DNA from 3 places in the Thalassospira sp. MIT121401 genome. Region 1 is predicted to be linked to each of the others. Evidence: predicted binding sites of a transcription regulator. Region 1 holds the regulator's gene; each other region holds the start of a gene.
What was found. Region 1 encodes PhoB, which activates phosphate uptake and scavenging genes when phosphate is short. Its sites were predicted from a motif close to TNTCATAAAACTGTCA; they were not measured.

Region 2: a site for PhoB is predicted at 6,654-6,669, ahead of SIB88_RS07565 (alkaline phosphatase). Genes of this name have one in related genera too.
Region 3: a site for PhoB is predicted at 4,594-4,609, ahead of SIB88_RS18320 (diacylglycerol/lipid kinase family protein). Genes of this name have one in related genera too.

Annotation. Positions count from the first base shown of each region.
Region 1 is NZ_CP138926.1:935,447-946,342, forward strand. It holds gene glcF (glycolate oxidase subunit GlcF) at 1-698, shown strand, start outside; gene SIB88_RS04160 (hypothetical protein) at 860-1,162, opposite strand; gene SIB88_RS04165 (PstS family phosphate ABC transporter substrate-binding protein) at 1,574-2,605, shown strand; gene pstC (phosphate ABC transporter permease subunit PstC) at 2,740-4,119, shown strand; gene pstA (phosphate ABC transporter permease PstA) at 4,172-5,461, shown strand; gene pstB (phosphate ABC transporter ATP-binding protein PstB) at 5,463-6,266, shown strand; gene phoU (phosphate signaling complex protein PhoU) at 6,289-7,011, shown strand; gene phoB (phosphate regulon transcriptional regulator PhoB) at 7,029-7,727, shown strand; gene SIB88_RS04195 (cation:proton antiporter) at 7,843-9,912, opposite strand; gene SIB88_RS04200 (calcium/sodium antiporter) at 10,212-10,896, shown strand, end outside.
Region 2 is NZ_CP138926.1:1,674,988-1,685,883, reverse strand. It holds gene ptsP (phosphoenolpyruvate--protein phosphotransferase) at 1-119, opposite strand, end outside; gene SIB88_RS07595 (NAD(P)H-dependent flavin oxidoreductase) at 125-1,153, opposite strand; gene SIB88_RS07590 (aspartate kinase) at 1,306-2,526, opposite strand; gene ubiG (bifunctional 2-polyprenyl-6-hydroxyphenol methylase/3-demethylubiquinol 3-O-methyltransferase UbiG) at 2,955-3,719, shown strand; gene SIB88_RS07580 (diguanylate cyclase) at 3,758-5,155, opposite strand; gene SIB88_RS07575 (DUF1178 family protein) at 5,442-5,879, opposite strand; gene SIB88_RS07570 (class I SAM-dependent methyltransferase) at 5,993-6,532, shown strand; gene SIB88_RS07565 (alkaline phosphatase) at 6,908-8,401, shown strand; gene SIB88_RS07560 (hypothetical protein) at 8,475-8,915, shown strand; gene SIB88_RS07555 (ABC transporter ATP-binding protein) at 8,893-9,624, shown strand; gene SIB88_RS07550 (FtsX-like permease family protein) at 9,621-10,896, shown strand, end outside.
Region 3 is NZ_CP138926.1:3,964,937-3,975,832, forward strand. It holds gene SIB88_RS18310 (TldD/PmbA family protein) at 1-920, shown strand, start outside; gene SIB88_RS18315 (methyl-accepting chemotaxis protein) at 1,023-2,981, opposite strand; gene SIB88_RS18320 (diacylglycerol/lipid kinase family protein) at 3,632-4,579, opposite strand; gene SIB88_RS18325 (UDP-2,3-diacylglucosamine diphosphatase) at 4,799-5,716, shown strand; gene SIB88_RS18330 (glycosyltransferase family 4 protein) at 5,713-6,852, shown strand; gene SIB88_RS18335 (hypothetical protein) at 6,901-7,701, opposite strand; gene SIB88_RS18340 (ABC transporter ATP-binding protein) at 7,958-9,688, shown strand; gene SIB88_RS18345 (lysophospholipid acyltransferase family protein) at 9,715-10,488, shown strand; gene SIB88_RS18350 (3-deoxy-D-manno-octulosonic acid transferase) at 10,485-10,896, shown strand, end outside.

The sequences.
Region 1 (10,896 bases):
TTGGGATCGAAGTTGTGGTCGCCAAGGGTGCGGGCTGTTGCGGGTCGCTTGTCCATCACATGGGCAAGGAAGAAAAATCCCACCATCAGGCCAAAGGCAATATTGATGCCTGGTGTGCCGAAATCGACGGCGAGGGGCTTGATGCCATTGTCATTACGGCATCTGGTTGCGGCACCACGGTAAAGGATTACGGGCATATGTTGCGCAATGATGCTGCCTATGCGCAAAAGGCCGCCACGGTGTCTGCCTTGGCCAAGGATATCACCGAATATCTTGCCGGGCTTGATATCGAAGACAATGTGTTTGCCAACGCCACACATGGTGGTCCGCGCGTTGCCTATCATTCCGCCTGTTCGATGCAGCATGGCCAAAAGATCACCCGACCGCCACGCGATCTTTTGAAAATGGCCGGGTATGAGGTGCTTGAAATTGCCGAAGGCCATTTGTGCTGTGGCTCGGCCGGTGTCTATAACCTGTTGCAGCCCGAAATTGCGGGCAAACTCCAGGAACGCAAACGCGGCAATATTCGTGCGACCCAACCTGATCTGGTGGCAACGGGCAATATTGGCTGCATGGTTCAGATTGAAACCGACGACCTTAAGGTCATTCATACTGTGCAGCTGCTTGACTGGGCGGCGGGTGGCCCGGTGCCCGAAAAGCTGCGCGACCGGATTGGCGAAGCAAGCCTGGCGTCCTGACCCCGGTCCGGATGCTACGGGGAAAACTTCCCTGGGCCAGCACTATAAGAAGGCGAAATATAAAAAGACGGCGGGGAATCCCGCCGTCTTTTTTTGTACTTAAGGATCGTCATGCGCGATCACGAACTGGTCAATTGGCGTGTGGGTCGGTTAATGCCGGCTCAGGATTCTTCCTTGCCCAAAAGGCTTTGTGCGATGCCTTCGGCGGCTGATCCTTCGTTGCCGTCTTCGGCATATGCCGCCGTCTTGTCGCGAATCCACTGTATTGCGGCGGCATCGTCAATTTCGACCTTTTGCGCGACAAGCGCCAGAATCGCCTCGATCGCCAGAACGTGGGATGCCACGTTATTTACTGCGACATGCAGATCATCGATATGCCGGGATGCTGCTTCGGACATTTCGCCGAGTTCCCCTGACAGTTTCTGGATCAGTTCCTGAATCTCGTCGATCGATGCGTTGCTCATGTCGTTCTCCTGATGATGCCGCCCGGTCGTGCGGGTGGCGTTTTGCTGTCCCTGATGCACAGTTGCGTGGATTGCCTGTCATGTAAAGAGGGCGCCGGGATTATTCCTGAACCGTGTGGCCGCATCTTTGCCCGATCAGCTGGAACCATCAAATGTGACAGTTTTTGTTACAGTGTGTCGCCAATTGGCCCGCCAAGGCAGAAAACCGGTCGGATTTGACGTGATTTCTGCCGGGCCGTGATTCTTTTATATCATTGATATTTATCGATAAATCACGGCGTTTTTACTGCTCTGATACGTTGTCACATAACGTTAACAAAAGCGACACAATACCGTAAGCACCCAGCGTTAGAGTCCGCCTCGCAGATCGTTGCACCGTTCCGAAGTGGAACAACCATTGGGGAATATACCATGAAGAAGACTCTTGCTGTTGCGGCGCTGATGAGCGTTGCCTTTGCTGGCGCTGCCCAGGCACGTGACCAGATTCGTATCGTTGGTTCGTCCACCGTTTTCCCGTTTGCAACCGCAGTTGCAGAAGAATTCGGTAAAACCACCTCGTTCAAAACCCCGGTTATTGAATCGACCGGTTCTGGCGGTGGTTTGAAGCTGTTCTGTGCAGGTGTTGGCGAACAGCACCCGGACATCACCAACGCTTCGCGTCGCATCAAGAAGTCCGAAGTTGAAACTTGTGCAAAGAACGGCATCTCCGAAGTTACCGAAGTTAAAGTCGGTTACGACGGTATCGTTCTGTCGAACTCGAACGAAGCACCTGAAATCGATCTGACCAAAGAACAGATCTTCCTGGCGCTTGCCAAAACCGTTCCGTCCAAAGACGGCAAGTCGCTTGTAGACAACTTCTACAGCACCTGGTCGGAAATCGATCCGAGCCTGCCGGACGTTAAAATCGAAGTTCTCGGCCCGCCGCCGACCTCCGGTACCCGTGATGCCTTCACCGAGCTGGTACTCGAAGAAGCTTGCGATGCCTTCCCGGCGATTGCTGCTCTGAAAGACAGCAACAAAGACCAGCACAAAGCAGTTTGCGCCGGCGTTCGTGAAGACGGTGCCTATGTTGAAGCTGGTGAGAACGACAACCTGATCGTTCAGAAGCTTGAAGCAAACCACGATGCGCTTGGCATCTTCGGTTTCTCCTTCCTCGACCAGAATGGCGACAAGCTTCAGGGTTCGAAAATCGAAGGCGTTTCGCCGACCTTCGAAGCCATCTCGGCTGGTGACTATCCGGTTTCGCGTTCGCTTTACTTCTACGTAAAGAACGCACACGTCGGCACCATCCCGGGTATGAAAGAATACCTCGCAGAATTCACCTCTGACAAAGCATTCGGTGACGAAGGTTACCTTGCTGACCGCGGTCTGATCCCGATGGATGCCGCCGAGCGTGAAGCTGTACGCAACGCTGCGATGAACCTTTCGCCGCTGAGCATGTAACGCGATCTTTCAACCGATGGCGGCTAATGCTGCCATCGGTTTCTTTGTTTCCAGGCTTGATTAATTTATTGTTTTTGTCCTATTGGCCTCTCATCTGATTACTACAGGCTCACCTGGCAAACGGATTTAACGTAATGTCCCTGTCTTTCCTGTTGCTCGCGGTTGCTGCACTTTGTGCATTGTCCTTCTATTTCGGGCGCCAGCGGGCCGTTGCCCTTTCGGGTGGACGCTACAGCAATCTTCATTCTCTTCCGGCTCATTACGGGACATATGTTGCCCTGTGGTGCGGCCTTCCTGCTTTGCTGTTGCTGTTCGTCTGGCACACGTTCCAGGGATCGGTCATCGAAGCGATGATCATTGCCGATCTGCCTGCAGAAATCACATCAGACAGCGGTCAGCTGTCGCTCGCACTCAACAGCATTTCGTTGATTGCGGCGGGGAATGGTCAGCATCTGACTGTTTCACCCGAAGTTGTCGATGCCGGTCGCCGTCTTGCGAATTTGCAATCGATTGCCAACGCAGCACTGATTGTCGTGATGCTGTGTGGTGCGGTTATCGGGGTTTCGCTTTCCTATCGCAAAATTTCGCCGGAACTGCGCGCACGTAACAATGTCGAACGCATTTCGCGCTGGGTGATGATTGCCTGTTCGGCGATTGCAATCCTGTCGACGGTCGGAATTGTGTTTTCGCTTCTGTTTGAAGCACTGCACTTCTTTAGCAAGATCAACCCGCTTGAATTCCTGTTCGGTCTGGAATGGAGCCCGCAGACGGCCATTCGCGCCGACCAGGTCGCATCCGAAGGCGCATTCGGTGCCATTCCGCTGTTTGTCGGTACGCTTCTGATTACCGTGATTGCAATGTGTGTTGCAGTTCCGGTCGGTTTGTTCTCGGCCATTTATATGGGGGAATACGCATCCCCGAAATTCCGTGCGGTTGCCAAACCGGCACTGGAAATTCTGGCTGGTGTGCCGACCGTTGTTTACGGCTTTTTCGCAGCCCTTACGGTTGCGCCGTTCCTGCGTAACAATGGTGCGATCCTTGGTCTTGATGTCAGTTCGGAAAGCGCGCTGGCGGCGGGGCTTGTCATGGGGGTCATGATCATCCCGTTCGTATCGTCGCTTTCGGATGATGTGATGTCACAGGTGCCCAAATCGCTGCGTGACGGGTCGTATGGTTTGGGCGCAACCAAATCCGAAACCATCCGCCACGTGATTTTCCCGGCGGCTTTGCCCGGGATTGTCGGTGCGGTTCTTCTGGCTGTGTCGCGCGCAATTGGTGAAACGATGATTGTGGTGATGGCCGCAGGTCTTGCTGCCAACATGACGGTCAACCCGCTTCAGGCCGTGACGACTGTGACTGTGCAGATTGTTACTCTTCTGGTCGGCGACCAGGAATTTGACAGTGCAAAAACCCTCTCAGCCTTTGCGTTGGGGCTGGTTCTTTTCCTTGTCACCTTGGGCTTGAACGTATTTGCCCTTAAGGTAGTTCAGAAGTATCGCGAGAAATATGACTGATATGGCATCCCTTATGGAAGACAGAGCCGCAGCAAAGGTGATTTCGGACAAAATGCACAAGCCCGTAGACTGGGACAGCCCGAAGATCGCACGTAACATCAAAAAGCGTTACGCAGCTGAGCGTCGTTTTAAAATCTATGGACTAAGCGCGATCGGTGTTGCGCTTCTGGCCTTGTTTGTTCTGGGCTTCTCTATTGTCTCCAAAGGCTATAGCGCATTCTTCCAGACCTACATTCAGCTTGAAGTTCACTTTGATCCGGCGGAAATCGATCCGGACAGGACGGGTGATCCGGCCGTTATCGGCAAGGCCAACTTTGACGGCCTGATCAAGCAGTCCCTGCGTGAACGGTTCCCCGAAGTAACCAGCCGCCGCGATCGCCGTGATCTGTATGGCATCGTGTCAGGTGGTGCGTCCTATGATCTGCGTGAACGGGTTATGGAAAACCCGAACCTGATCGGGCAGACTCGCAAGATCTGGCTGATTTCCGGTGATGATTTCGACATGCTCAACAAAGGCTATATCGATGCCGAAGTTGATGAAAGCAGCCGTCGTCTCAATGACCAGGAAATCGGATGGTACAATGCGCTGGTCGAAGACGGTGCGGTCGAAAAGCAGTTCCATGCCCGCTTCTTTACCAGTGGTGACTCCCGCGAGCCGGAACTTGCCGGTATCTGGGGGGCGGCTGTCGGGTCATTCTATACCCTGCTTGTGACCTTGGCCCTGTCCTTCCCGATCGGGGTTCTTGCGGCGGTCTATCTTGAGGAATTCGCACCGAAGAACCGGTTCACGACAATTGTCGAAGTCAATATCAACAACCTTGCTGCTGTGCCGTCGATTGTGTTCGGTCTGCTTGGTCTGGAGGTCTATCTCAATGTCATGCATCTGCCGCGTTCGGCCCCGGTTGTCGGTGGCTTGACGCTCGCACTCATGACCTTGCCGACCATCATCATTGCGTCGCGTGCAGCGATCAAGGCGGTTCCGCCGTCAATCCGCCAGGCGGCCCTTGGTCTTGGTGCCTCGCCGGTTCAGACCGTAACCCACCATGTGCTGCCGCTGGCGATGCCGGGCATTCTGACCGGGACGATCATTGGGATGGCACAGGCACTTGGTGAAACGGCACCGCTTTTGATGATCGGCATGGTTGCCTTCATCGTTGATATCCCGGGTGGTGCACTTGATCCGGCAACGGTTCTGCCGGTCCAGATCTATCTTTGGGCAGACAGCCCGGAACGTGCCTTTGTCGAGAAAACCTCGGCAGCGATTATGGTGTTGCTGGCCTTCCTGATCCTGATGAATGGACTGGCTGTGTATCTGCGCAAAAAATTTGAACGGAAGTGGTAAAATGGCTGCTGTATCCCAGAGCGCAATGACGGCAGAGCCGTCGGTCGCAAGCCCGAAAATGACGGCACGTGACCTTAATCTTTTCTATAGCGACAACCAGGCGCTGTTCGATGTCAATCTGGATATCGTCGAACGTCAGGTTACCGCTTTGATCGGCCCGTCGGGTTGTGGCAAGTCGACCTTCCTGCGGTGCATGAACCGCATGAATGACACGATTGATGGTGTGACCATCAATGGCAAGGTGACCCTTGATGGCCGCGATATCTATGACAAGCGGATCGACGTTGTTCAGTTGCGCGCGCGTATCGGGATGGTGTTCCAGAAACCGAACCCGTTCCCGAAATCGATCTATGACAACGTGGCCTATGGCCCGCGTATTCATGGGCTGGTCAATTCGCGTGACGAACTTGATGAAATTGTCATGACCTCGCTTGAGCGTGCCGGTCTTCTCAAGGAAGTAAAAGATCGCCTGCAATCGCCCGCTACCGGTCTTTCGGGTGGTCAGCAGCAGCGTCTTTGCATCGCACGTGCGGTCGCGGTCAGTCCGGAAGTCATTTTGATGGACGAGCCGTGCTCGGCACTTGATCCGATCGCAACGGCAAAGGTCGAAGAGCTGATTGACGAACTGCGTTCGAACTACACGATCGTGATCGTGACGCACTCCATGCAGCAGGCTGCGCGTGTATCGCAGCGGACCGCATTTTTCCACCTTGGCAAGCTGGTAGAAGTTGGTGAAACCGATCAGATCTTCACCAACCCGAAAGACGACCGCACCAAGGGTTACATTACCGGTCGCTTTGGTTAAGCGATACGAGGAGAACGCATAAATGGCTGACGACAAAACACATATCGTGAGTTCGTTCGACGAGGAACTGACCCGTCTGAACAACATCATCTCGCAGATGGGCGGGCTTGCAGAAAGTCAGCTGATCTCTGCGATCCGCTCTATTGTAAAGCGTGACTCGGAACTGGCTGAAAAAGTCATTCTTTCAGACCATCGTATCGATGTTCTTGAACAGGAAGTGCAGGACTTTGCGGTCCGTCTTCTGGCCCTGCGCCAGCCGATGGCTGATGACCTGCGTCAGGTCGTGACGGCGCTTAAGCTGTCCAATGATCTTGAGCGTATTGGTGATTTGGCCAAGAACATTGCCAAACGTGCCCAGGTCCTGAACCAGATCCCGCCGATCCGTCCGGTTCAGGTGATCCCGAACATGGGCAAGCTGGCCCAGGAAATCATCAAGGATGTTCTCGACGCCTATATCGAAGGTGACGCCGAAAAGGCGGAACGCGTCTGGGCGCGCGATCAGGAAGTCGATGACATGTACAATTCGCTGTTCCGCGAATTGCTGACCTACATGATGGAAGATCCGCGCAACATTACGGCATCGACCCACATGCTGTTCATCGCCAAGAACATCGAACGTATTGGCGATCATGCCACCAACATCGCCGAAACGATCTATTACCGGATCAAGGGCGAAGACCTGCCGGCAATCGACCGGCCAAAAAATGATGCAGCGAACTTTGCTGTTGTCGAACCGAATGAGTGACACTGGAGCATAGGAAGATGGACCCAACGGTTCTTATCGTCGAGGACGAAGCTGCAATCGTAACCATGTTGCGCTACAACCTCGAACGTGAGGGGATGCAGGTTGTCGAAGCCGGTGACGGTGACGAAGCGTTGAAAATTCTTGCTGAAACGCATGTTGATCTTGTCCTTCTGGACTGGATGTTGCCGGTCATGTCGGGGATTGAGGTTTGCCGTCAGATCCGCCGCAAGCCCGAAAGCCGGGATTTGCCGGTCATCATGGTGACTGCGCGCGGCGAAGAAGGGGATCGCATTCGCGGGCTTGATACCGGTGCTGATGACTATGTCACCAAACCGTTCGCGATTGGCGAATTGCTGGCACGTATTCGCGCACTTCTGCGCCGATCCGGTCCGGCGCAACCACAAGGGCAGTTGGTCTATTCCGATATCGAAATGGATCTTGCCGCCCATCGCGTCAGCCGCAATGGCAAGGCCATCCACCTTGGTCCGACCGAATTTCGTCTTCTGCGCTACTTCCTTGAACATCCGGGGCGTGTTTTCTCCCGCGAGCAGCTTTTGAATGCTGTTTGGGGACCGAACATTTATGTCGAAACCCGTACAGTTGATGTGCATATCCGCCGCCTGCGCAAGGCCCTGAATGATGTCAAAGGTACCCGCGACATCATCCGGACGGTTCGGGCGGCCGGCTATGCGCTGGACTCGGAAACTGCGGCCTGATTGATCCGGCCACAAGGCCGGGCTGCTGGCTGGCTGGTTGGATGGCTCGTCGGAAAAATCCTGACAATCAGATCAAACAAAACCCCCGTTGCCACAGGCAGCGGGGGTTTTGCATTTAGCTGTCTTTAGTTTTGCCGCGTGTGGTGCGGCCTGACCGGGATGTAGCCAGTTTGTCTGATGACGCTGTCTTTGTCGCCGGTTTGCGGGGCGCTGCTTTTTTGGCCGGTGTGGTTTTGCCCGACGTTGTTTTGCCCGACGTTGTTTTGGTTGCGGCGGGTTTTGTCGCAACCTTGCGCGCGGTTGTTTTCTTTGGCGTGGCACGCGACGCAGGTTTCTTTGCCGTCGGTTTGGGTTTTGCGGTTTGCGCAGCCGTGCCGGATGCCTTTGTTGTTTTCGCGGTCGCCGGGGACGCAGATGCCGCAGATGGTGTTGTCGCTGGTGCGACGTCTGATGCCGGTGCTGTTTGTGCCGGTTCCGGGGCTTTTTTACGCTGGGTCCTTGGCGCCAGTTCGTTCATCAACAGCATGTCGGCGCGCCGGAACTTGGCGATTTCGGCATCAATGTCTTCTTGTGGCACGTCACAGGCCGACAGCACATGATCCGAAAGCCGAAGGCCGGTTTCCAGTACTTCGGGAATTGCCGCATCGGCCCCGCTGCGCGATAGCGGGCCAATATGGGTGATGTCCTGGGCGCGGGCAAAGATCTTGAGATGCGGATAATGCTGACGTAGAAGCGCAACGGTCTTTTCGGTTGCATGCGGGTTACCCATGGCAACAACCGCAATGCGCGCTTCATCGGTGTGGGCGGCGCGGAATGTTTCCGGGCGCGATCCATCGGCAAAGAATACGGGAAGTCCCTCTGCACGGCCGCGCGAAACCTGTTGGGCATCACTGTCGAGAACAATGAACGGAATATCGCGGGTTTTCAAAAGACGCGCCAGAACCCGGCCAACACGCCCGCTGCCGATGACCAGAACATGCTGGTGGATGCCTTCGGTTTCATCCGAGATCGGGCCAAGCTGGTCGTCTTCCTTGGGATGCAGCTTTTCCTCGATCCGGTGGCCAAGATTGATTAGGGTCGGTGTTAATGCCATCGACAAGGCAACCACCGGGATCAGCATCGCAGCAAGATCGCGCGGAATTGCACCATTCTGGGCCGCCAGTGCAAACATGACGAATGCAAATTCACCGCCTGCTGCCAGGCTCATCGCAACACGAAGGGCCGAACCCCGTTCGAACCGGATCGCCAAGGACAAGACAAACAGAACGGCCGTCTTGATGACAAGCAATGCAATCAGCCACAGCAGCACACTGCCAAACTGTTCATAGACAACATTGGCATTGACCGACATCCCGACCGACATAAAGAACAGCGACAGGAAAACGCCACGGAATGGCGCGATATCGGCTTCGATCTGATGACGGAATTCGGTTTCGGCCAGCATTACACCGGCAATGAACGCGCCAAGTGCCATCGAAAGTCCGGAAACCTCGGTCAGGGTGCTGGCGGCAAGAACAACGAACAGGGTGCCAATCGCAAACAGTTCCGGGTTTTTAAGCGACGCGATATACCGAAACAGATGCGGCAAAAGATATCGTCCTGCGACCAGAAGCAGGGCGACAGAACCGAAGCCAAGAAGAATACTGATCCACGGGCTGGTTTCGGTGCCGGCATTGCCCGCCGCCTGAACCATGATCAGGAACGGACCAACCGCCACGTCCTGGACCAGAAGGATTGCAAGGGCGGCCCGCCCGAAACGGGTATTGAGCTGTCGGTCATCGGACAACTGTTTCAGGATGATCGCGGTTGATGACAGGGCAAGCGCACCGGCAATAACAAGGGATGCTGCCAATGGCAGATCAAGTAGCGCCAGAACGCCCATGATCGCAGCCATTGAAACCAGGATCTGCAACAGGCCGAGTGCGGCAAACCGCCCGCCAATGACGCGCAATCGTTCGCGCGACAGTTCAAGCCCGATCATGAACAGCAGAAAGACAACCCCCAGTTCGGCAACTGTGGAAATGTCTTCGCGTTCGGTAATCAGTCCAAACCCGAATGGCCCGATGCAAAATCCGCCGATCAGAAAACCGATAATCGAATTGGCGCGCAAACGATGCGCGATGGGTACTGCAACCACAGCCGCAGCAAGGATCAGGAACAGCTCGAACAGAACGCTGTGATGCATGGTCAGAATCGATCCGGCAAAGCAGATAAATATTTGAAAACAACGAGATGATCAGGATAGCGGAATTGAACGGTATCGTCCTGTGGAAATTTGACGATGCCAACGCAATTAACCCGTACCGGTTTGATCTGTTTCAAGGCTTGTCTTGTTGGTTTGACCTAATGCGCCGGGCGGGGAATTCAATTGTGTGCTGTGAAAATTGTCATGCCCTGATGACTTGCCAATCCCGGTGCCAGATGCCATGTTCCGCGGGCCTGATCAGGTCCATATAATTGACACCCAATAAGAGCAAACGCGTCTTGGAACAGCTTATCCCCTATCTTCAGATTATCGCCGGTCTTGTCCTGTTGACGGCTGGTGGCGAATTTATCGTGCGTGGTGCCGTTGGATTGGCTCTTTTGCTTGGGGTGTCAAAAGTCATTGTCGGTTTGACGATCGTTGCGGCCGGGACATCGGCGCCGGAATTTGTCGTGTCATTGAACGCATCGCTCAAAGGAACGGCCGATATTGCGATGGGCAATGTGGTCGGATCCAATATTGCCAATATCCTGCTGATCCTCGGTGCGGTTGCGGTGCTTAAACCGGTTGCGGCAGGACGCATCACGGTTGTTCGCGATGGCGGGACCATGCTGCTGGGCACCGTTTTGTTCATCGCACTTTGCATGTTCGGGGCGATTGACCGGTGGGCCGGGGCCTTGATGCTGTGTGTGTTGGCGGCTATCTGGTATTTCACCTACAAGCATGACAAAAACATGCCCAGCGAAGCCAGCCATCTGCATGAAGAAGAAGTTGATGAAGTCGGCGAGGTGCCCAAAGGCTGGGCCAAGCCGCTTGTGGCGACCCTGATCGGGATTGTCGCACTGATGTTCGGGGCGGAATGGCTTGTTGACGGTGGCGTTGCCGTTGCCCGGCAGTTCGGTGTTTCCGAGGCCGTTATCGGATTGACGCTCGTTGCGTTCGGAACGTCATTGCCCGAACTTGCGG
Region 2 (10,896 bases), 740 kb from region 1:
GCAATGATGGTTACGATCTGTCCCAGACGCTCTTCCGCAGTCCCCGGCCCAGCCATAACGTCACGGACGCGCTTTAAAAGGCGTCGCGGACCAGAGACTGCGGCGGAGGGAATGCTCATTTGGCTTAGTCGTCTCTCTTAATCAGGGAATGAACGGCCTGTTCGACCAACTCTTGCAGAATTTCTGTAACCGGTTGTTCTTTCTTTACCATACCAACCGACTGCCCTGCCATAACCGATCCACTTTCGACGTCACCATCGATCACGGCGCGGCGCAATGCCCCGGCCCAGAAATGTTCGATCTCAAGCTGGGCGGCACCCTGATCAAGTTCGCCTGAACGGAATTTTTCAATGACTTTGCGCTGGGTTTCGCGGAATTCCTCGGTTCCCTTGTTGGCAAGGGCACGGACCGGAATAACCGGGAAACGGTCATCAAGCTGCACGGTGGTGACAGCATCACGCGCGCTTGCGCGAATGAAGGCCTTCTTGAAATCGGGATGGGCAATGCATTCTTCGGCACACACCAGACGAGTCCCGATTTGCACACCCGCCGCACCCTGTTCAAGCAGACCGGTAATTGCTTCGCCGCGTCCGATACCACCCGCACAGAAAACCGGAATGTCCGAAATGTTTGGCAGAATTTCCTGAACCAGAACGGTCAGCGATACCGGGCCGATATGGCCACCGGCTTCACTGCCTTCGATCACCAGCGCATCGGCACCCGAACGGATCAGCTTCTTGGCCAGAACCAGTGCCGGGGCAAAACAGACAACCTTGGCGAATTCCTTGGCCTGCTTGATCGAGTTTGACGACGGCAAACCGCCAGCCAGAACCACATGACCGACATTATGTTCACGGCAAACTTCGATCAGATCATCAAGCTGCGGATGCATGGTGATCAGATTGACGCCGAACGGCTTTTTGGTCATTTCCTTGGTCGCGGCAATTTCGGCCGACAGCAAATCCGGGGTCATGGAGCCACAGGCAATTACACCAAAACCGCCCGCATTTGAGACCGCCGAAACCAGATGACGTTCAGACACCCACGACATTGCGCCAGCCATGATGGCATAATCGGTTCCAAGGAATTCCTTGCCCGCTGCCCACAGTTTTTCAAGGCGCGCGTGTGCTGCGTCGAATTTCGGATCACTCATATTTTCTGTACCCCAAAGCAGAAATGCAGGAGACCGATTGATCCCCTGCCATTTCATCACAAATGGCCGAAACACATCGTTGCGACCAGTATGTAGTATTACACGTAATTTAACAGTGGCTTAATCGCGCAAAAGCGATCGGACTGTCGAAATTATTCGTCATCAAGACCATAAGCAGTGTGCAGGGCACGAACTGCAAGTTCGGTATATTCCTCGGCGATCAGAACACTGACCTTGATTTCCGAGGTGGAGATGACCTGAATGTTGATGCCCTTTTCAGCAAGGGTTTCAAACATTTTGCGCGCGACACCGACATGCGAACGCATGCCGACACCAATGATCGATACCTTGGTAACATCCGAAGTGCTCAGAAGTTCCTGATAGGCGATCTTGTCCTTGTTTTTTTCGATGACCTGAAGCGCACGCTGGAATTCACCCCGCGGAACGGTAAAGGTCATGTCCGTGCTTTTGCCGTCTTCAGAGACGTTCTGCACGATCATATCGACATTGATATTCGCATCAGCCAGCGGGCTGAAAATAGAAGCGGCAATACCCGGCTTATCAGCGACTTTAACCAAGGTGATCTTGGCTTCGTCACGGCTATAGGCAATTCCGCTGACGACTTCCTGTTCCACGATTTCGTCCTCGTCTACAACAAGTGTTCCTTCTGCTTCGCTAAAGGTCGAGCGGACCTGTACCCGGACGCGATGGTTCATGGCCATCTCGACAGAACGGGTTTGCAGGACCTTCGCACCCAGCGAAGCCAGTTCCAGCATTTCTTCGTAGGTAATCTTTTCGATCTTCTTGGCCTTGGGCACGATGCGCGGATCGGTGGTGTAAACCCCTTCGACATCGGTATAGATGTCGCAACGATCCGCATTCAGTGCCGCCGCAAGCGCCACAGCAGACGTATCCGACCCGCCACGTCCGAGCGTGGTGATCCGGTTGTCCGGTGCGATCCCCTGGAACCCGGCCACACAAACGACTTCGCCGCCATTCATGCGCTTGTCGAGTTCGGTGGTATCGATTTCCTTGATGCGGGCCTTGGCATGTGCGCCATCGGTCTTGATCGGAATTTGCCATCCAAGCCAGGAACGCGCAGGCACATCCATGCTTTGCAGCGCCATGGCCAGAAGCCCGACGGTAACCTGCTCACCCGACGATACGATGACGTCATATTCGCGTGCATCATACATCGGCGAGACTTCCTGCGCCCAACCGACCAGTTCATTGGTCTTGCCAGACATGGCAGAGACGACCACAGCAACCTGATTGCCAGCGTCCACCTCGGCCTTGACCCGACGTGCTACGTTTTTGATTTTATCAACATCAGCGACCGAAGTGCCGCCAAATTTCATGACAATACGGGCCATGAAGTATCCCCGCTATGCTCTCCGTCCATCGGCGATCCGAACGAGACGGTATGTGATCCGGTTCCCTGGCAGGGATGCAATGCCATCGTGTCGGCGCGTCCCCTGTTTCGGGCGGCGTTATCAATACTTCCATAATCATCGCGAAACAAGCATCAACGCAGCCGATAAATTGCGTCGGAGCAATTTTTATAAGCCAAATATGTCCCGAATGGCTCCGCACATGCAAATTCAGTGAAATATCGTGCGAAATTTACCCAAAAACCCTGACGATCCATACCGGCAATGCAGATCACCTCAGACATGGTTTTGATGCCCGATCGGCGACAATGGGCGCGCGCATTTGTCAGCTGAGTATTGCCTTGCCGATCAGGCCCGCGTAAACAGGGCACAGAACACACATACTGATGTCACGCCTTTGGAGCCACGCCATGTCGGACGCATCCGCCAAAACCAGCCGCACCGCCAATGCCGAGGAAATCGCGCGTTTTTCCGCGATGGCAGAAAAATGGTGGGATCCGAATGGCGTGATGAAACCGCTGCACCGCTTCAACCCGGTGCGTTTGCAGCTTTTGCGGGACAATATCTGTGCCCATGTCGGGCGTGACCCCGCACAGATCGAACCTCTTCAAGATATCGAAATCATCGATATCGGCTGTGGTGCGGGCCTGTTGTCAGAGCCGCTGGCACGGATGGGGGCCAAAATGACCTCGATCGATGCTGCGGAAAACAACATCGAAGTCGCCAAGGTTCATGCAGCACAGTCCGGACTTGAAATCGACTATCGTTGCTGCACGCCGGAAATGCTGGCCGATGAAGGCAAACAGTTTGATATCGTGCTCAATATGGAAGTCATCGAACATGTCGATGATCCGCAATTCTTCATGCAGGCCTGTGCATCGGTTCTCAAACCGGGCGGACTGATGTTTGTTGCGACCCTTAACCGCACCATCAAGTCACTGGCACTGGCCAAGATCGGCGCTGAATATGTTCTGCGCTGGCTGCCGGCTGGCACTCATGACTGGCGCAAATTCGTCAAACCGTCGGAAATGTCGGGCTATCTGCGTGGTGCCGGTCTGGAACTGACCGATATCACCGGTGTTGCCTATAACCCGATCAAGGATACCTGGTATCCCGCCCCGCGCGATCTTGACGTCAATTACATGGTCATCGCCCGCAAGCCCGAAGCTGCCTGAATCCGGGACTGCCTGAACCCGGGGCCGCGAAACGGCCCCTAACACTGCGAAATCACAAACCGGTTCTTGCCCGACCTTTTGGCTTCGTACAGATCCCGGTCGGCGACCTGCAAGACCTTGTCCGTATCGATGCCGTTGCTCGGAACCACGAAACATGCGCCAAGGCTGACAGTGATCGACACATGCTGACCGTCGGCAAGCTCAACCTGGCATGACCGTGCATTTGACAGCACCCTGGCACACAGGATGTCCGCTGCTTTGCGCTCTTTGACGATTGAGGCAAAGGCAAATTCTTCGCCGCCGATCCTGCCAAACACATCTTCGATGCGGAACTGATCGTCAACCGCACGCGCCAATTGCACCAGCACCTCGTCCCCTACGCCGTGACCGTGCGTATCATTGACATATTTGAAGTCATCAATATCAAAAATGCCGACCAGCAACGGGTAACTGTTGCGCACACAAAACCCGAACATTTTTTGCAACTGGTCGGTGAAGCTGCGCCTGTTGGGAACGCCGGTCAACGCATCATAATAGGCAAGCTGCTCAAGCTTCATATTGGCTTCGCGAAGCTGACGGGTCTTTTCCTGAACAAGCTTGTTAAGCGAGTCCTTGATTTGCCTGAGCTCCGCATTGCGTCGTTCAAGTTGCTGCGCGTTAAATACTGATTCCGTCACATCATGTTCAATCGCCGCAAAATGGGTAACCTGACCATTTCGCCCCAAAAGCGGCATGATGCTCATATCAAGCCAATATGGCTTTCCGGTTTTGGAATAGTTCAGCAATGTCTCGCGGATATTGGTTTTTTCGTGCAGGGCCCTGGAAATGCGTCGACAGGCTTCGATATCGGTCAATTGACCTTGCAATATGCGCGGTGTTTCACCGATGACTTCGTCGCGCGAATATCCTGTCAGCTTTTCGAACGCCTTGTTCACATAGACGATTTTCGGGCCAAACGGTGCCTCTATCGGATCGGCTTCGGTAACGATGACCACATCCCCGGCATGTTCCAGAATATGTTCATAGGAAAACAGGTTCTGCCGGTCGGTAATGTCATTGAAGGAAACAACAATGAAGCCTTTGCCATCGGGCAGATTGGGTTGGCGTTCGACATAGGCATTTACCAGAAACCATCTGACGTCACCGGTTTCCTCATTCACCTTGCCAAAGACTTCGTTGACCATCGTGGTGTTGGTTTTACGCACCCTGTTGACCGGGTATTCGTAAACCATCAACCGCCTGTGCTGTTCGTCAACAAAGTGCCATTGCGGATCGTATGATGTTTTTCCGATCAGATGATCGTAGCTCATTTCCAGCAAATCCATCGCCCGCGGGTTCGCATAGACGATCGATGTATCCCAGTCATGGATCACCACGCCGACGATGGAATTATCAAGAAGGGTCTTCAGATTCAGTTCGTTAAAATCAATCTTCATCTCCCCACACTCTTCTTCGGTCGGTTGAACCGGACACGGTTTATGGTCCGCGCGTGGGAGAGCCGTCTGATCAGATAACGATTTCTGTGATGGCCTTCAGGCCATTCTGGTTTTCAAGCCAATGCCGGGAATACCGAAATCGCGATGTTTTCGCTTCCCCGAACCTCTCCCTCCGAATAGCTCCAGCCATTCAAATGGGGAGGAACAGAAATCTTTCAATGCAATTGCAGGCAACTTTCGATGATTGCAATTTGCATATCAAGACACCCGTCCGCCTGCTGTGCTGTCAGTTCTTTTTCTTGGTGTCATCGCCCCAGGGCAAGGCGTGAACGTCGATGCCTTCTTCGACGAGTTCGACCGTTTCCTTCAGCGATGCCTCACCATAGATGCCGCGTTTTTCAGCTTCGCCGTAATGGATTTTGCGGGCTTCCTCGGCAAATTTGTCACCGACATGTTCGCAATTGGTTTCGACCTGTTTGCGGATTTCGGCAATCGCGGCCTTGGTTGCTTCGGCCACGGCTTTTTGCTGCTGTTTTTCCGCTGCCAGTTCCTTTTGCCGCGATGTGCGCAATCGCGGTGCCATCAGGGCCTTGCCCACATTGGACGTGCCACAAACCGGACAGGACAAATCGCCGCTTGCGGCCTGCGTGTCATAGGTCGCGCCGTCCTTGAACCAGCCTTCAAATTCGTGATCATGTTCGCATTTAAGCTGAAAAAGAATCATGATGGTACTTGTGGAAACCGATATGTCGCAGAATTAAGGTATCTGTAATATGGCCTGACCGGGCGCATTCCGCCAGTCACATGCGAAACCTTCAATAAACAAGATTTACAAAAATGTCATCCCAATTGCCATCGGACTGGATCACACAACATTGCCCCGTGGCAACGCCGGGACATAACCGCGCACTCGACCTTGCCTGCGGCGCCGGACGGCACAGTTTCTGGCTGGCCAATCAGGGATGGGATGTCACGGCAATTGATCGCGATCTTTCGCGTATCGAACAGCCCAGCAACCGGGCGATCAACTGGATCGAGGCCGATCTTGAAACCGGGAACTGGCCCCTTGAAAACCGTCAGTTTGATCTGATTGTCGTCGTCAATTACCTGCATCGCCCGCTGTTTGATCATCTGCGCGCGGCAACAAGCCCGGGCGGCATCCTGATCTATGAAACATTCATGGTCGGCAATGAACGTTTTGGCCGGCCACGGTCACCGGAATTTCTGCTGCGCCCGGATGAATTGAACGAAACCTTTGCCGACTGGAATATCATCACCGCCCAACAAGGCCCCGTCCGCGACAGCGATACCGGATTACCGGTTTCTGTCAAACAGGCGATCGTTGCGCAAAAGCCGGCTCCACCTGAAAACGAATGATCGGGCCCGAAGGACCGGTCACGGTCGCAAGGTTCGGCCTGGCAAAATCGGCATTCAAATGAACAATCGGCTCTTTCGAAACATCATACCAACAAGTCACGTATTCGTGGATACGCCAAGATTACTGTTTTGTCGAAATTATCGATAAATAACAGCATCTTATGATGTCGACCACACGACCACACCACACCGGTAAAAACATATCGTCAGACTTTTGAAATCGCGGGAATTGGCGAATTCCGGTTCATCCGAACATTGTAACAGATCAATCATATTTGCTTCACGAAAGCGCCTTTCACAGACACTAGACTCCCGCCGCATTCGCTGTTGGGCAGATAGCAGCGAGCATATTATTCGATAAGGGAGACTATCGAAATGAAACGCCTTCTTGTGGCTTCCGCGCTGGCTGGTGCCATGTGCGCAAACGTTGCCTATGCGGCTGATCAGCTTCCGCAGGCAAACGATTCCTATTTCCTTGCTGCACAGCAGACCCTTCAGCAGAAGCTGATGGAACAGGACAACACCAACCGTGCCAAAAACATCATCCTGTTCGTCGGGGATGGCATGAGCATTCCGACCGTTACCGCGGCCCGTATCTTTGAAGGCCAGAAGCGCGGCGTTGACGGCGAAAGCAACAGCCTGATTTTCGGTCAGTTCCCGAACGTCGCACTGTCGAAAACCTATACCCATGACGCCCAGATCGCTGACTCGGCACCGACCGCATCGGCAATGGTGACCGGTGTTAAGCTCAATAACGGCACCATCGGCGTTTCCAAGGAAGTCGCCCGTCGTGATTGCGAAGCACAGAAAGAACATCCGCTGACCAGCATCGCCGCACAGGCCGAAGAAAAAGGCATGTCGACCGGCTGGATTTCCACCGCCCGCCTGACCCACGCGACCCCGGCTGCGAACTATGTTCACACCGCTGACCGTAACTGGGAAAGCGACAGCGACCTGACCGAAGAAGCAAAGGCAGGCGGCTGCAAGGACATCGCTCTTCAGATGATCGAATGGAAAGAAGGCGGTGACGGCTTTGAGGTTGCCATGGGTGGCGGTCGTCGCATGTTCATGGACAAAACCATGGAAGACCCGGAAGATGCCGGCAAAATGGGCCAGCGTTCCGATGGTCGCGATCTTCCGAAAGAATGGGTAGAAGCCAACGGTGCCGGTGCGCAATACATCTGGAACCAGGAACAGTTCAACAAACTCGACCCGGCCAAAACCCAAAAGGTCCTGGGCCTGTTTGACCGTTCGCACATGGAATATGAAGCCGACCGTGCAAAAGATGCGGCTGGCGAACCGTCGCTTGCTGAAATGACCGGCAAGGCGATTGATATTCTCGCAAAAAATGACAAGGGCTTCTTCCTGATGGTCGAAGCAGGTCGTATTGACCACGCCCACCATGCCGGCAATGCCGCACGCGCCCTTGAAGACACCGTCGCGCTGAACGATGCCGTCAAGGCCGCCATGGGCAAGGTCAACCTGAATGACACCCTGATCATTGTCACCGCCGACCACGCGCACACCATGACCATTTCCGGTTATGCAAGCCGCGGCAACCCGATCCTCGGCCTGTCCGAAGAAAAAGGCGATGATGGCAAGCCTTACACCACCCTTGGCTACATGAACGGCCCGGGTGCTCTGAAAGACAACCTTCGCGCTGATCTGACCAATGTTGACACCACCGACATTGACTACCTTCAGCAGGCACTGGTCCCGATGAGCAGCGAAACCCACGCGGGCGACGATGTTGCAATCTTTGCAGCCGGTCCGTGGTCGCACCTGTTCAAGGGTGTGGTTGAACAGAACTTCATCTACCACGTCATGGCGCATGCCTCGAAAATCCAGGAAAGCATGGCTTCGAAATAAGCCATCCGCTGACCACCATCTTTGCCGGTCGCAGTTCGCTGCGACCGGTGCTTCTGTTTGACGGAGACTTCCCATGCCCATCGGACGCCGCACATTCATTGCCGGTGCCTCTGCCTCAATCGGTCTTGCCCTGACCCGTCCGGCATTCGCGCAAAGCCGCATCAAAATTCGCGACCTTTACAAAACACAGGCCGAATTTTCCGCCGAGGCAAAAGCCTTTGCCGCATCGCGCGAAATCATCACGGTTCCGGGTTTCATGGCCCCGCCGCTTAAGGCAGATGCATCCTTTTTTGTCCTGACCCAGCGCCCGATGGCGGTCTGCCCGTTCTGTGAAACATCGGCAGACTGGCCAAGTGACATCGTTTTTGTCCGCACCCGCGATACGGTTGATGCGGTGGCATTCAATCGCCCGATCATTACCACCGGTATTCTTGAACTCGGTGAAGCCAAAGATGAGGAAACCGGTTTTGTCAGCCTTGTCCGACTTGTCGATGCCCAGTTCGAACTTATCTGAGCCCGTCTCTGACGTGCTTTTGTGCATCGAAGAACTCAGCCTGCATTACGGGAAAAACCAGCCCCCTGTGTTGCAAATCGGAAATCTTGCGATTGATCGCGGGCAAACCGTCGGCATTTCCGGCCCGTCCGGATCAGGCAAATCAAGCCTGCTGTATCTGATCAGCGGCCTTTTGAAGCCAAGCCTCGGCAAGATCATCTGGAACGGCACGGATATCACCACCCTGGGCGAAGGTGAAACAGATCGTTGGCGGCGCAAATCCATCGGTTTCGTTTTTCAGGATTTCCACCTGATTGATGAAGTCAGCCCGCTTGACAACGTTCTGATCCCGGCAAGTTTTATCGGTTGGCGCATTGATGATGCCACCCGTAAACGCGCCCACGAACTTCTTGATCAGGTGGGCGTACCGCTGGCGCGCAAAAGCACATCTGATTTGTCACGCGGTGAACAACAACGTGTCGCCATTGCCCGTGCCCTGCTGTTTGATCCACCCGTCATTCTGGCCGACGAACCAACCGCAAGCCTTGATGACGCCGCATCAAAAACCGCAACAGACACCCTGTTTTCGCTGGCCAGGTCGAACCGCACCATCATCACCGTCAGTCATGATCAGGATGTGATTGATCGCTGCGACCGCGTTCTGCGTTTTGACAAGGGCGCCCTGATTGATGATAGCGCTAACATCAAGGAAAAGGCTGAGCTTGCATGAACCCGTTTCCCATCGTGATGGCCAGCCTGAAACGGCACTGGATCATGAACATTCTGTTTGTTCTTCTGATCGCGGTTGCGGTTGCCATCGGTGTTGGCCTGACGGCACAGGAACGTGCGCTCCGTCAGGGCAGTGCACAGGCGGCCGACAAGTTTGATATCCTGATCGCAGCCCCGGGAAGCCAGACCGAAATCGTCATGAATTCGATCTTCCTGCAACATAGCGCCATCAATCTTCTTGATGGTCCTTATTGGGGCAAGCTGTTTGATGATCCGCGGGTTGAAATTGCTGCCCCGCTTGCCTTTGGCGACAGCTGGAAGGGGCATTCGATTGTCGGATCAACGCCGCAATTCGTGACCTATCTGTCTGGCGGGCTTGCCAGCGGGCATGTGTTTGAAACCATCGAACAGGCCGTGGTCGGTGCTGCCGTGCCGCTTGCCATTGGTGATGAATTTGAACCCAGCCACGGCCATGGCCCCGAAGAAGTCCTTGATCATCATCACGGCGCGGAACTGCATGTAGTTGGCAAAATGCAGCCGACCGGCACCCCATGGGATAGCGCCATTATTGTGGCGGTCGAACAGGTCTGGGATCTTCATGCCCTACCGACCGGGCATCATGAACTTGCCCTTGATGAACATGATCATCAGGATCACGAAGATCATGAACATGAAGAAGCCAATGCCCATGATGATGGCGACCATGACCACGATCATGACCATGCAGCAGATCACGACGAAGACGCCCATGATCACGCACACGAACATGATGACCATCATCACGTAACCCGCATCGGCCCGCCCTTTGATCTTGATGAATTGCCCGGTGTCCCTGCCATTGTCGTCAGACCCAAAAGCGTTGCCGCGGCCTATACCATCCGGTCCGATTATCGCACCGACCATTCCACCGCCTTTTTCCCGGCCGAAGTCCTGGTCGAGATGTATCGTCTGCTTGGCAATGCCGGATCGGTGATGCGGGCCATGGCGCTGGGGTCACAAGCGCTTGTGGTTGCGGCAATTCTGGCTGCGATCCTTGCGCTGATGCAGCTTTATCGCAAACAGTTTGCCGTTCTGCGGGCCCTTGGTGCGCCGCGCAGTTATGTCTTTTCCGCGATCTGGAGTTATGTCTCCCTGCTGGTGGTTACCGGCGCGATTTGCGGTCTTGGGCTTGGCTGGATGGTGGCGCAATCTGTATCGCGGATCTTTACCGCCGAAACCGGAATGGCGATGCAGGCATCGCTCGGATCATCAGAACTGATGCTGGCGGGTGGCT
Region 3 (10,896 bases), 1.6 Mb from region 1:
AAGGCATCACCAATTCCGAAGGATCAGAAGCCGGCTGGGGCCGCCATCAGATCACGCTGGCCGCGACCAATGGCTTTGCCAATTCCTATGCCGGTTCGGGCAGTCACATTTCGGTTTCGGTGCTGGCCGGGACCGGAACGGCAATGGAGCGCGACTATGATTATGACAGCGCGGTCTTTTCGACCGACCTGCGTGACCCGGTCGAAATCGGCAAAAAGGCCGCAGAAAAAACCCTGCGCCGTTTGAACCCGCGCAAAGTCAAAAGCACGCAGGTTCCCGTCATTTATGATCCGCGTGTTTCATCCTCAATCGTTGGCCATCTGTCCGGTGCGATCAACGGATCGGGCATCGCGCGCGGGACCAGCTTCCTGCTTGATGCGATGGGCAAGGAAATCTTTGCCCCGCATATCAATATTGTCGATGATCCCCACCGCAAACGCGGTCTGCGTTCCAAACCGTTTGACGCCGAAGGTGTCGCCAATGAAAAACGCTACCTGATTGAAAACGGCGTTTTGAAAACCTGGATCCTTGATTTGCGCTCGGCCCGCCAGTTGGGGCTGAAATCAACGGGCAACGCATCGCGCGGGGCCGGAAGCCTTCCGGGGCCGTCAACCACCAACCTTTACATGGAACCGGGCACCATTTCGCCCGAAGACATGATCAAGGATATCAAATCGGGTCTCTATATCACCGAAATGATCGGAAGCAGCGTCAATGGCGTTACCGGCGATTATTCGCGCGGTGCGTCGGGCTACTGGATTGAAAATGGTGAACTGGCTTATCCGGTATCGGAAATCACGGTGGCCGGGAACCTCAAGAACATGTTCAAATCCGTGGTCCCGGCCAATGATCTGACCTTCAAATACGGCACCAATGCCCCGACCTTGCGCATTGATGGCATGACACTGGCCGGTCAGTAACCTGACCGACACCAACAGACATCCAGATACAAAAACGCCCGGACTTGAATGTGCCGGGCGTTTTTTTTCGAGTCTTTTGTAATCGACAGGTTACCTCACCGATCAGCTTGCGCGGATCGTGTTGACGAAATTGTCCGTGGCACCTTTCAGGGTCGTGAAGTTTTCCGAAAGCATGCTGACCGCGCGCAAAACGTCACCCGATGCTGTTCCGGCCTCATTGACGGCCGAACTGACGGTTGCGATGTTTGAACTGACCGTGGTGGTGCCGGTTGCCGCCTGTTCTACGTTAAAGGCGATTTCACGGGTTGCTGCGGTCTGTTCTTCGATCGCCGATGAAATGGTGGCAATAATTGCATCCATTTCACTGACGGTTTTGCCGACTGCCTCAACCTGATTGACCGCACTTCCGGTGCGGGCCTGAAGGTTTTCGACATAACGGGTGATTTCCTCGGTCGCCTTGGCGGTCTGATCGGAAAGATTTTTGACCTCATTTGCGACCACGGCAAAACCACGCCCGGCATCACCGGCCCGTGCGGCTTCAATCGTGGCATTAAGGGCCAGCATGTTGGTCTGATCGGCAATATCGGAAATCAGTTTCAGCACATTTGAAATATTTTCCGATGCTTCGACCAGTTGCTGAAGGTCGGCCTGGGTCTTGTTGACTTGCCCGACCGCACTGCGTGCCACATCGGATGAATGGACAACCTGACGGTTGATTTCCTCGATCGAGGAATTGAGTTCCTCTGTGGCCGAGGCAACAGAATGCACATTGCCGCTGGCTTCTTCGGTTGCCGATGCCACAGCCACCGTCTGTTCGGATGCCGAACTTGCCAGACGTGACATACTGTCTGCGGTTGCCTGCAATTCCACTGCCGCTGCGGCAACGGTTTCAATGATTTGCCCGACATCGGAATTGAACGTGTCGGCCGTCTGGTTCATGAATTGGCGCTGGGCTTCCTTGGCGCGTTTTTCATCTTCGATTGCCTTGGCTTCAAGTTCGTCATTGCGAATGGCATTTTCCTTGAAGACCTGAACCGCGCCGGCCATCTGGCCGATTTCATCGCGCCGTTCCTGCCAGGGCACAGTGACCGTCAGATCATGGTCGGCAAGCTTGCGCATGATCTGGGTGATGGCAATGATCGGCTTTGACAGACGATCACCGATCAGAATGGCAATGACGATGCCAAGCCCCATACCGATCAGCGACGCGATCAGGATTTCGGTTTCCGCCAGACCGATTTCATCAACAACCCGTTCAAAAATTGAATGTTCGGTCGCCGAAAATTCAGCCATCAGATCGGCTGCTTCGGACAGCAACAGACTGGATGCCTGTTCCATATCGCCATTGACCGTTTCGATGATGACCAGTTCATTTGACCTGATCTTGTCAAATGCATCACGGTAATCATCAAATAATGTCATGACTTCGCCGATGGTCTTTTTGTATTCCGCATCGGGTACTGTCTGGTTGATTTCAATCAGCCCGGTCTTGAGAAGGCCGAACTCGCTGGCTGCCTTTTCGCCAAAGCTGTCATCCTGACGCCCGATCAGAATATTGGAATAAAGACGCGCCAGAAGCGCATGCTCACGCGCGGCCACCGCCTTTTTCAGGGCATCGATATTCTGGGTGGTTTCTGCACGTGCGATCAATGCATTGAGATCGGAAACGACCTTGATCCCGTCGGGTTCAAGCCGGTCAGTGATCAGGGCGTGATATTCATCGCTCAGATCACGGACTTTTTCGAAATCCTGCATGTAGCGATCAAGTGCCCCGGATATTTTCTCGATCCGGGCACGATGTTCGGCTGACTCGAAACTTTGCAATGCCTTGTCAAGAATTGGGCGGATTTGATCGGCGATGACAAACACCTGTTCCGCGTCATGGGCGCTTGCCTTGTTGGCAAATTCGCGGGCATGGCTTTTGAAACGCAAAAACCGCGTTTCAATCTGGGCAACAAGTGCGGCTTCTTCGACCCGCAGCGCATATTCATCAACATCATGTGCAACTTTGGTGAAGCTGTAGAATGCGAATGCCAGCGCTGAGACAAGAATGACCAGCACTGCTGAAAACCCCAATAGAATCTTTGTCTTAACACCCAAGTTTTCCAAAAACGCCCCCGTCGGCGCAGAAGAAACACGCGACACCATCATACCCTCCGTGTTCGCAGCACCGCGCTACGATCTCTTTGATTACCAAGGTATCTGCTCATGACAGTCACTACCCTCCCCATATGGGGAGTACACAACCCTTGTTTTAGATAATCACAATATTGCAACTAACTTAAAGGTTTGGCGTAACATGCGAAATTACAAGGAAAAGTAAGGCCGACCTATCCAGAAGACCTGTATACCTGTCCTTTCGAATATGCCCGGCAGATCGGCCCAATTCGGCGGATCAGTTTCCCTGTTTGACAACACCAAACACCGTAATTTCCAGACATGCTGGCAGACGCCGCAAAGCAGGGCACAACGCATTGGACCATCCCCAGTTATCAACCCAAGGGCATCGAAAATCAGAACCGGGGCATCGGTCCATAAAACGCCGATTTACACGCGGAAAAACCGCGAAATGGCGGGTAAGATCATGGGAATTTGCAAAAGAATGCCTGATCTTTGCTTTGCGATTTCCAAGCGTGATCACATGCCTTCTGATATCCCGGCCGCAAACAACCGGGATATCGTGCATTTGCTCTGAAGTCCTCGCTTCGGGGTTAACCGCTGGTCAGGCGAAGTGGTTCCGGGCCGGTTTCAACCACGCCCCCCGCGGCCATTGCATAGGCCTGTGGCACCATCAGCCGCACCGGATAGGGCGACAGACTAATTTCGCATGGCAGTTTGCCGGCACTTTCACCGTCAATCTGAAGCGGAGCCGGGCCACAATGGCTGGTGATCGTGATGCGTTCAGACCGCACAACCGAGACATCGCTTTGCTCATGCAACCTGTTTAACGTCAGGGCCAGCCCATAGCGCGACAATGCACCGATACCGTTGCCGGGCATCAGGACAACATCAAAACCGTTATCGGTCAGCTTCGCAGTCGGTGAAATGATGAATTCGCCGCCGTAATGCTGCGCATGGGTCACCACAACCCCGGCCACCCGATAGTTTTCCCGCCCGATATTGACTTCAAAGTCGCGATGACGCGGGAAAAAGATGTTCCGCAATCCTTCAAGAACATAGGCACCCTTGCCGATCATGCGCTTGAGCTTGAGCGACACATTGGCAACCGTATCGGCATCGGCCCCCATTCCAACCATCAAAAAGAAGGCCCGCCCATTGACCAGTCCGGGCCGGATCCAGACCTGACCGGGATTGTTGATATAGTCGGCAATTGCCTTTGCCTTGCGTTCCAGCCCGACTTCGACGGCCAGAACATTCGCCGTCCCGAGCGGGATCACGCCAAGTGGCGGGACTTCGTGACCATCGATCTGGGCATCAAGCAGACCGTTCAGGGCCTCGTTCAATGATCCGTCGCCGCCGGCAACAAACAGGCGTTGATGGGCACGAACCTTGCGCGCCAATTCACGGGCATGGCCGGGATGGGTGGTCTGCAACAATTCCACCCTGATCCCTGCATGTTGCAAAATCTTGGACAGAAACCGCTGTTTGTTCCCCCCCGCACGGGGATTGAAAATCACAGTCACATCGGCATGGGTCATTCAGAACATACTTCCGAAATAAAACCGAAATAAATCATACACACGCACTACCATATGAAAGAAAAAATGTAACAGTTGCTTTACAGAACGACGAAATTTCTGTGAACGGGTTATAAAATCACGTTTTTTATTTTAAACCGATACTGGTTGGGGACAGTATTCGGCACCTCGAAACGCCGAATTCCAGCCATCCTTTTGGCAGGATACGGAGGAGCGGCAATGACAGCGATGACGCTGCAACCGCATTACCGCACGGTCTGGATTTCAGACGTCCATCTGGGGACACGTGGATGTCAGGCAGATCTTCTTTTGGATTTCCTCAATGAAGTAACAGCAGATACCTATTATCTGGTCGGTGACATTATTGATGGCTGGCGGCTCAAGAAAAGCTGGTATTGGCCGGAAAGTCACCATGCTGTTATCACGACAATCATGGATAAGGCAAAAAATGGCGCCAAAGTCATCTTTGTCCCCGGAAACCATGATGAATTTGCCCGCGAATTTGTCGATATGACCTTTGGGCATGTCGATGTCAAAATGAACGATATCCACGAAACAGCCGATGGCAAACGCCTGCTGGTCATCCATGGCGATGAATTTGACGGGGTTGTCAAATATGCCAGATGGCTGGCCTATCTTGGGGACACGGCCTACAACCTGGCCATCGCCCTTAACCGTTACTATAACGGCATTCGCCGCCGCCTTGGATACGGTTACTGGTCGCTTTCGGCTTATCTTAAAAACCGGGTCAAAAACGCCGTTCAGTTCATCTGCAATTTCGAAAATGCCGTCGCCCACGAAGCCGCGAAACGCAAGGTCGATGGCGTGGTCTGCGGTCATATCCATCATGCCGAAAAACGCATGATCGGTGATGTGCTTTATTGCAATGACGGCGACTGGGTCGAAAGCTGCACCGCCCTTGTTGAAGACAAGGATGGCAAGCTTGAACTTCTGCACTGGGCGGAAATGCGCCAGATGGCCATGAGCCATTCCAGCCCCGGCCGGGACGCTGCAAGCACCCCGTCACTGGGTCTTGGCAAACTGATCTCCATGTTCCGCATTGCCCATGGCACGGACAATTCCGCATCGGGTGCTTCCAAAAAGCGCAGCGATGCCCCGATTGGAAAGACTGCATGAAAATACTGATCGTAACCGATGCCTGGTATCCGCAGGTAAACGGTGTTGTCCGTACCCTTGAAACCGTACGTGGCGAGCTGGGCGCGATGGGACATGATGTTCACATCATTTCGCCCGATCAGTTCAAAACTGTTCCATGCCCGACCTATCCGGAAATCCGTCTGGCCCTGTTTGCCAAACGCAAGATGGCCAAAATGATCGAGGCATTGCACCCGGTCGCCATCCACATTTCGACCGAAGGTCCGCTGGGTCAGGCTGCGCGTTCCTATTGCCTGAAACACGGCTTGCCGTTTTCAACCGCCTATCACACGCGGTTTCCGGAATATATTCATGCGCGCTGGCGGCTGCCGCTGTCGATTTCCTATCGCGGGATGCGCAAATTCCATTCCAAATCACGCTCGGTCATGGTCGCCACCGAAAGCCTGCGTCAGGAACTGTCCGACTGGGGCTTTGAAAACCTGCATATCTGGTCGCGCGGGGTGGATCTTGATCTGTTCCGGCCCCGACCGGACGCATCATTTGGCGATTTCCCGAAACCACACTGGCTGTTTGTCGGGCGGGTTGCGGTGGAAAAGAATATCGGCCATTTCCTTGACCTTGATCTGCCCGGGACAAAGTTCGTGGTTGGCGACGGCCCGCAACTTAACGAGCTTAAGGGCAAATATCCCAATGAGCAGTTTCTGGGCAAAAAGGTTGGCGAAGAACTGGCAACAGCCTTTGCTTCGGCGGATGTCTTTGTGTTTCCAAGCAAGACCGACACCTTCGGCCTTGTGATCCTTGAAGCACTGGCATCGGGCACCCCGGTTGCCGTCTTCCCGGTTCAGGGACCAGCCGATATCGTGCGCGGCACCAAGGCCGGTGCGATTGATGCCGACCTGCGTGAAGCAGCCCTGGCCGCACTTGAGCTGACATCCGAAGATGCCCGTGCATTGGCCGAACAATATAGCTGGCAGAATTCCGCCACCCAGTTCCTGCACAATCTGGCACCGTTTTCCGGCGGGTTTGACGGGATCGAGGTCGTCCGGATTTCGGTTGACGATGCCACCCGGCACAATGCGGGCACAAACCCGGCCACATCCCCGGATCAAGATCAGGCAAGCCTTGGCACAACCCCGGTCGGTCAACCCGCCCAGTAAGTGGCTGGTCCCGGAAAAACCGACGGAAAGCGTGGAACGGGTGAAGTTCTATCTGCGATAAAGGCTTTTGCGCAAAGTGCGATAAGCCAGAATACCATTCAATGCGTCCGTTCCCAGCCATCTGCGGAACGGACGCAAAATCATGTAAACCGGTCGCAAAAGCCTGATGACCTTGCGCAAAGGGACAAGTTGCCCGGCAGTCTCGCCCGCTGTGGCAACATAGGTTGCCCATCCTGACCGCAACAATTCCGGACGTTTTTTGAACTCGCGCTGAATGGAAAATACGAACAACAAAATGTCGCGGGCCTGCGCATCTTCCAATGGCATGCGGGCGTTCGGGTCTTCTTCAAAATCAATGAAGCCGATCTGGCCATCATCGCGTATCGTCATGTTACGCAATAAAGGTGCCCCGTGCGACACACCCGATGCGTGCAGTCGCGCCAGTGCGGATGCAGCAGCAGTGATATGCTGTTTGACCCGGTCTTCATTGCCGGACCGAACATCATCTTCGATCCTGGTCTGAAGGATACCGCCATTGTCACCGATTGCGATCCAGTTCGCCCCTTCGCCAATCAGATCAGGCACAAGTACGCCATGTGCGGCCAGTTTGCGCAGGGTATTGGCTTCATTCACAAGCCCCGCTTTGCCGCCGGGCGACACCGTTGGACGCAAAAGCGGAATGCCCGTGACATTGGCCAGAAAGCGCTGCAACCGATGCCAGACTTTTTCCTTTGCCGGCACCGCCTGTTTGACCCATATCCGCCGACCATTCCAGCTTAACGGGAAAACGCGTGCGCCCACGCCCTGGGCTATTGTGTGCTCGACAAGTGCGTGCAGTTGCTCGTTCATTATTTTGTCTTATATGTCGCTCTTTGTGACCTGCTGATCTACAGATCAGTTTTGTGTCCGTATGAAGCTTACTGCGGCTTGCCGCTTATGGCTCGGCGTGCTAGCAACAGCGCGTACATTTGAATATTTATTTGAAGCCTTATCCATATAGACAGTATCAGTTCGATACAATGTGGAAATGGCCTAAACGACCAGGAAGAAGCAATTGCCCAAGAACTCCTTGGACCACACCACAGAACATTGGGGCACATGGCCGTTGGTCAAGCGCATCGTCAAAGATGCCGTTGCTCCATACTTCGGGAAAATTCTTCTTGCTCTTCTGTGTATGGCTTTAATGGCTGGTGCAACCGGCCTTTATGCGCTTCTGATGGACCCCATTATCAATGATGTCTTCATCAACAAGCGCGAAGCGATGCTTGTTCCTGTCGGCGCCGCAGTTCTTGGTTCCTTTGCACTGAAAGGTTTCGCCAATTACGGCCAGACCGTTTTGATGAGCTATGTCGGTGGACGTATTCTGGCCGACATCCAAAACCGTTTGTACGAACATGTCATTCGTCTTGATATCGGCTTCTTCCACAGCACCAATACCGGCAAGCTGATCACGCGCTTTACCAACGACATCACGGCAATGCGTGCGGCCGTTTCCAACTCGCTGACCGGATTTGGCAAGGATTTGTTGACTGCCATCGTCCTGATCAGCGTCATGTTCTACAAGGATTGGCTGCTTGCCATCATTGCATTCACGGTCTTTCCCGCTGCGATCTACCCGATTGCGCGACTGGGTCGCCGGATGCGCAAGGTGTCAGCCAACACCCAGCAGCAAATTGGTGAATTTGCCACCCTGCTTGAACAGACATTCCAGGGCATCCGCCATGTAAAGGCATATGGCATGGAACCTTACGAATGTTCACGTATGGGCAAGCTGGTTGAAACAGTCTTCAAACTGAGCTTCAAGGCACAAACCGTCAGTGCCCGTTCATCCCCCATCATGGAAACGCTTGGGGGTGCGGCGATTACAGCGATTATTATTTATGGCGGCAGCCGGGTGATCGACGGTGCCAGCGATCCCGGAAGCTTCTTTGCCTTTATCACCGCCCTTTTGCTGGCCTATGAGCCGGTAAAACGTCTGGCAAATATCAACATCACACTGCAGCAAGGTCTGGCAGCATCACAGCGCGTTTTCACAGTTCTTGATATAGAACCCGAAATCAAGGATGCGCCGGATGCCAAAGCGCTGACGGTTTCAGGTGGCGATATTAGCTTCAAAAACGTCGCCTTTTCCTACAATCCGGAAATCACCGCCCTTCGCGATATTGATCTGGATATCAAGGCCGGGGAAACCGTCGCACTTGTTGGTCCGTCCGGTGCAGGCAAATCCACCATCCTGAACCTGATCCCGCGTTTCTATGACATTGATGCCGGTGCGATCACCATTGATGGTCAGGATATTCGTGGCGTTACGCTTGAATCCCTGCGCAAGGCAACTGCACTGGTCAGTCAGGAAATCACCCTGTTTGATGATACGGTACGCGCCAATATTGCCTATGGTCGCGCCGGTGCCAGCGACGCCGAGATCGAGGAAGCCGCCCGTCACGCCGCCGCTCATGACTTCATCCTTCAGCTTGAACACGGCTATGACACCATTGTCGGCGAACATGGCGTGAAGCTTTCAGGCGGGCAGCGTCAGCGTATTGCAATTGCGCGCGCGATGCTTAAAAACGCACCGATCCTGCTTCTGGACGAGGCAACATCGGCCCTTGATACGGAATCGGAACGCCATATCCAGGGCGCGCTTTCCGAATTGATGAAGGGGCGCACCACCCTTGTGATTGCGCACCGTCTGTCGACCATTGTTGATGCCGACAAGATTTGTGTCATCAATAACGGGCGCGTCATTGAACAGGGCAAGCACGAAGAATTGCTCGAACTTGGAGGGGCTTACGCAAACCTCTATAATCTGCAATTCTCAGAAGAAAACGGAAACTGATCCGGGCAATTTCGGGATAATCGGGCGTGCAGTGGCATAAGCGGATCATCAAAAGCGACACGATGCGCAGCACCTTGTGCTGGATAGCAGCGGCCTATGTGCGCCTTGTCCGCGTGACCGGCCGCTGGAAAACAGAAGGCGGCGATCTGCCCGCGCAATATTTGCGCGACGGCAAACCGTTCATCGTTGCCTTCTGGCATCAACGTTTGTTGATGATGCCCTATACCTGGCGTGCGGTTGGCGGTGATTTGCCGTTTCATATGCTGATTTCTTCACATCGCGATGGTGAAATCATTTCGCGCACCGTGGCTCATTTCGGCATTCAGACCATCGCGGGCTCCACCGGGGTTGGCAAAGGCGGGGCTGCGGCCCTGCGTCAAATCATCAAGGCACTCAAGGCCGGTGACGTTGTCGGCATGACCCCCGATGGCCCGCGCGGCCCCAGAATGCGGGCATCCGACGGGGTCGTACAGGCAGCCCGCATGGCCGGCGTTCCGGTTTTCCCGCTGACCTATTCCGCATCAAGCCGCAAGATTTTCAAAAGCTGGGACCGTTTTGTCCTGCCCCTGCCGGTGCCATTTGCCCGCGGTGTCTTTCATTGGGGGGAACCGGTTTTCGTTGAGCGCAAACTCGATGATGCCGGTCTTGAAGCCAAACGGCTTGAAATCGAAAACGCCCTGACCAAACTGACCCAGGATACCGACCGCGATCTTGGACTTGACGTCATTGCACCTGCCGGGCCCGATGAATTGCCCAAACAGAAACGGTCCGAAATCGCAGCGGGGGCAACCGGCAAATGAGCCTGTTTTACGCCTATCGCGCGGCGACCCGCCTGCTTGGCCCGGCACTTCATCTTTATCTGAACCGGCGAAAAAAACGCGGCAAGGAAGATCCGGGCCGTATTGGCGAACGGTTCGGTCATCCAAGTGCGGTTCGCCCCAAGGGACATCTTGTCTGGATCCATGGCGCCAGTGTTGGTGAATCATTATCTGCCTTGCCGGTGATTGATGAAATTCGCCGTCGCTATCCCGGCCTGTCCATTCTGGTGACGACGGGGACTGTTACTTCGGCCGAACTGATGAATGCCCGCCTGCCGGAAGGTGTAATCCATCAATTCATTCCAATCGACCGACAGGTCTGCGTTGCCCGTTTCCTGCATCACTGGAAACCCGATGTCGCGCTTTGGCTTGAAAGTGACCTTTGGCCCA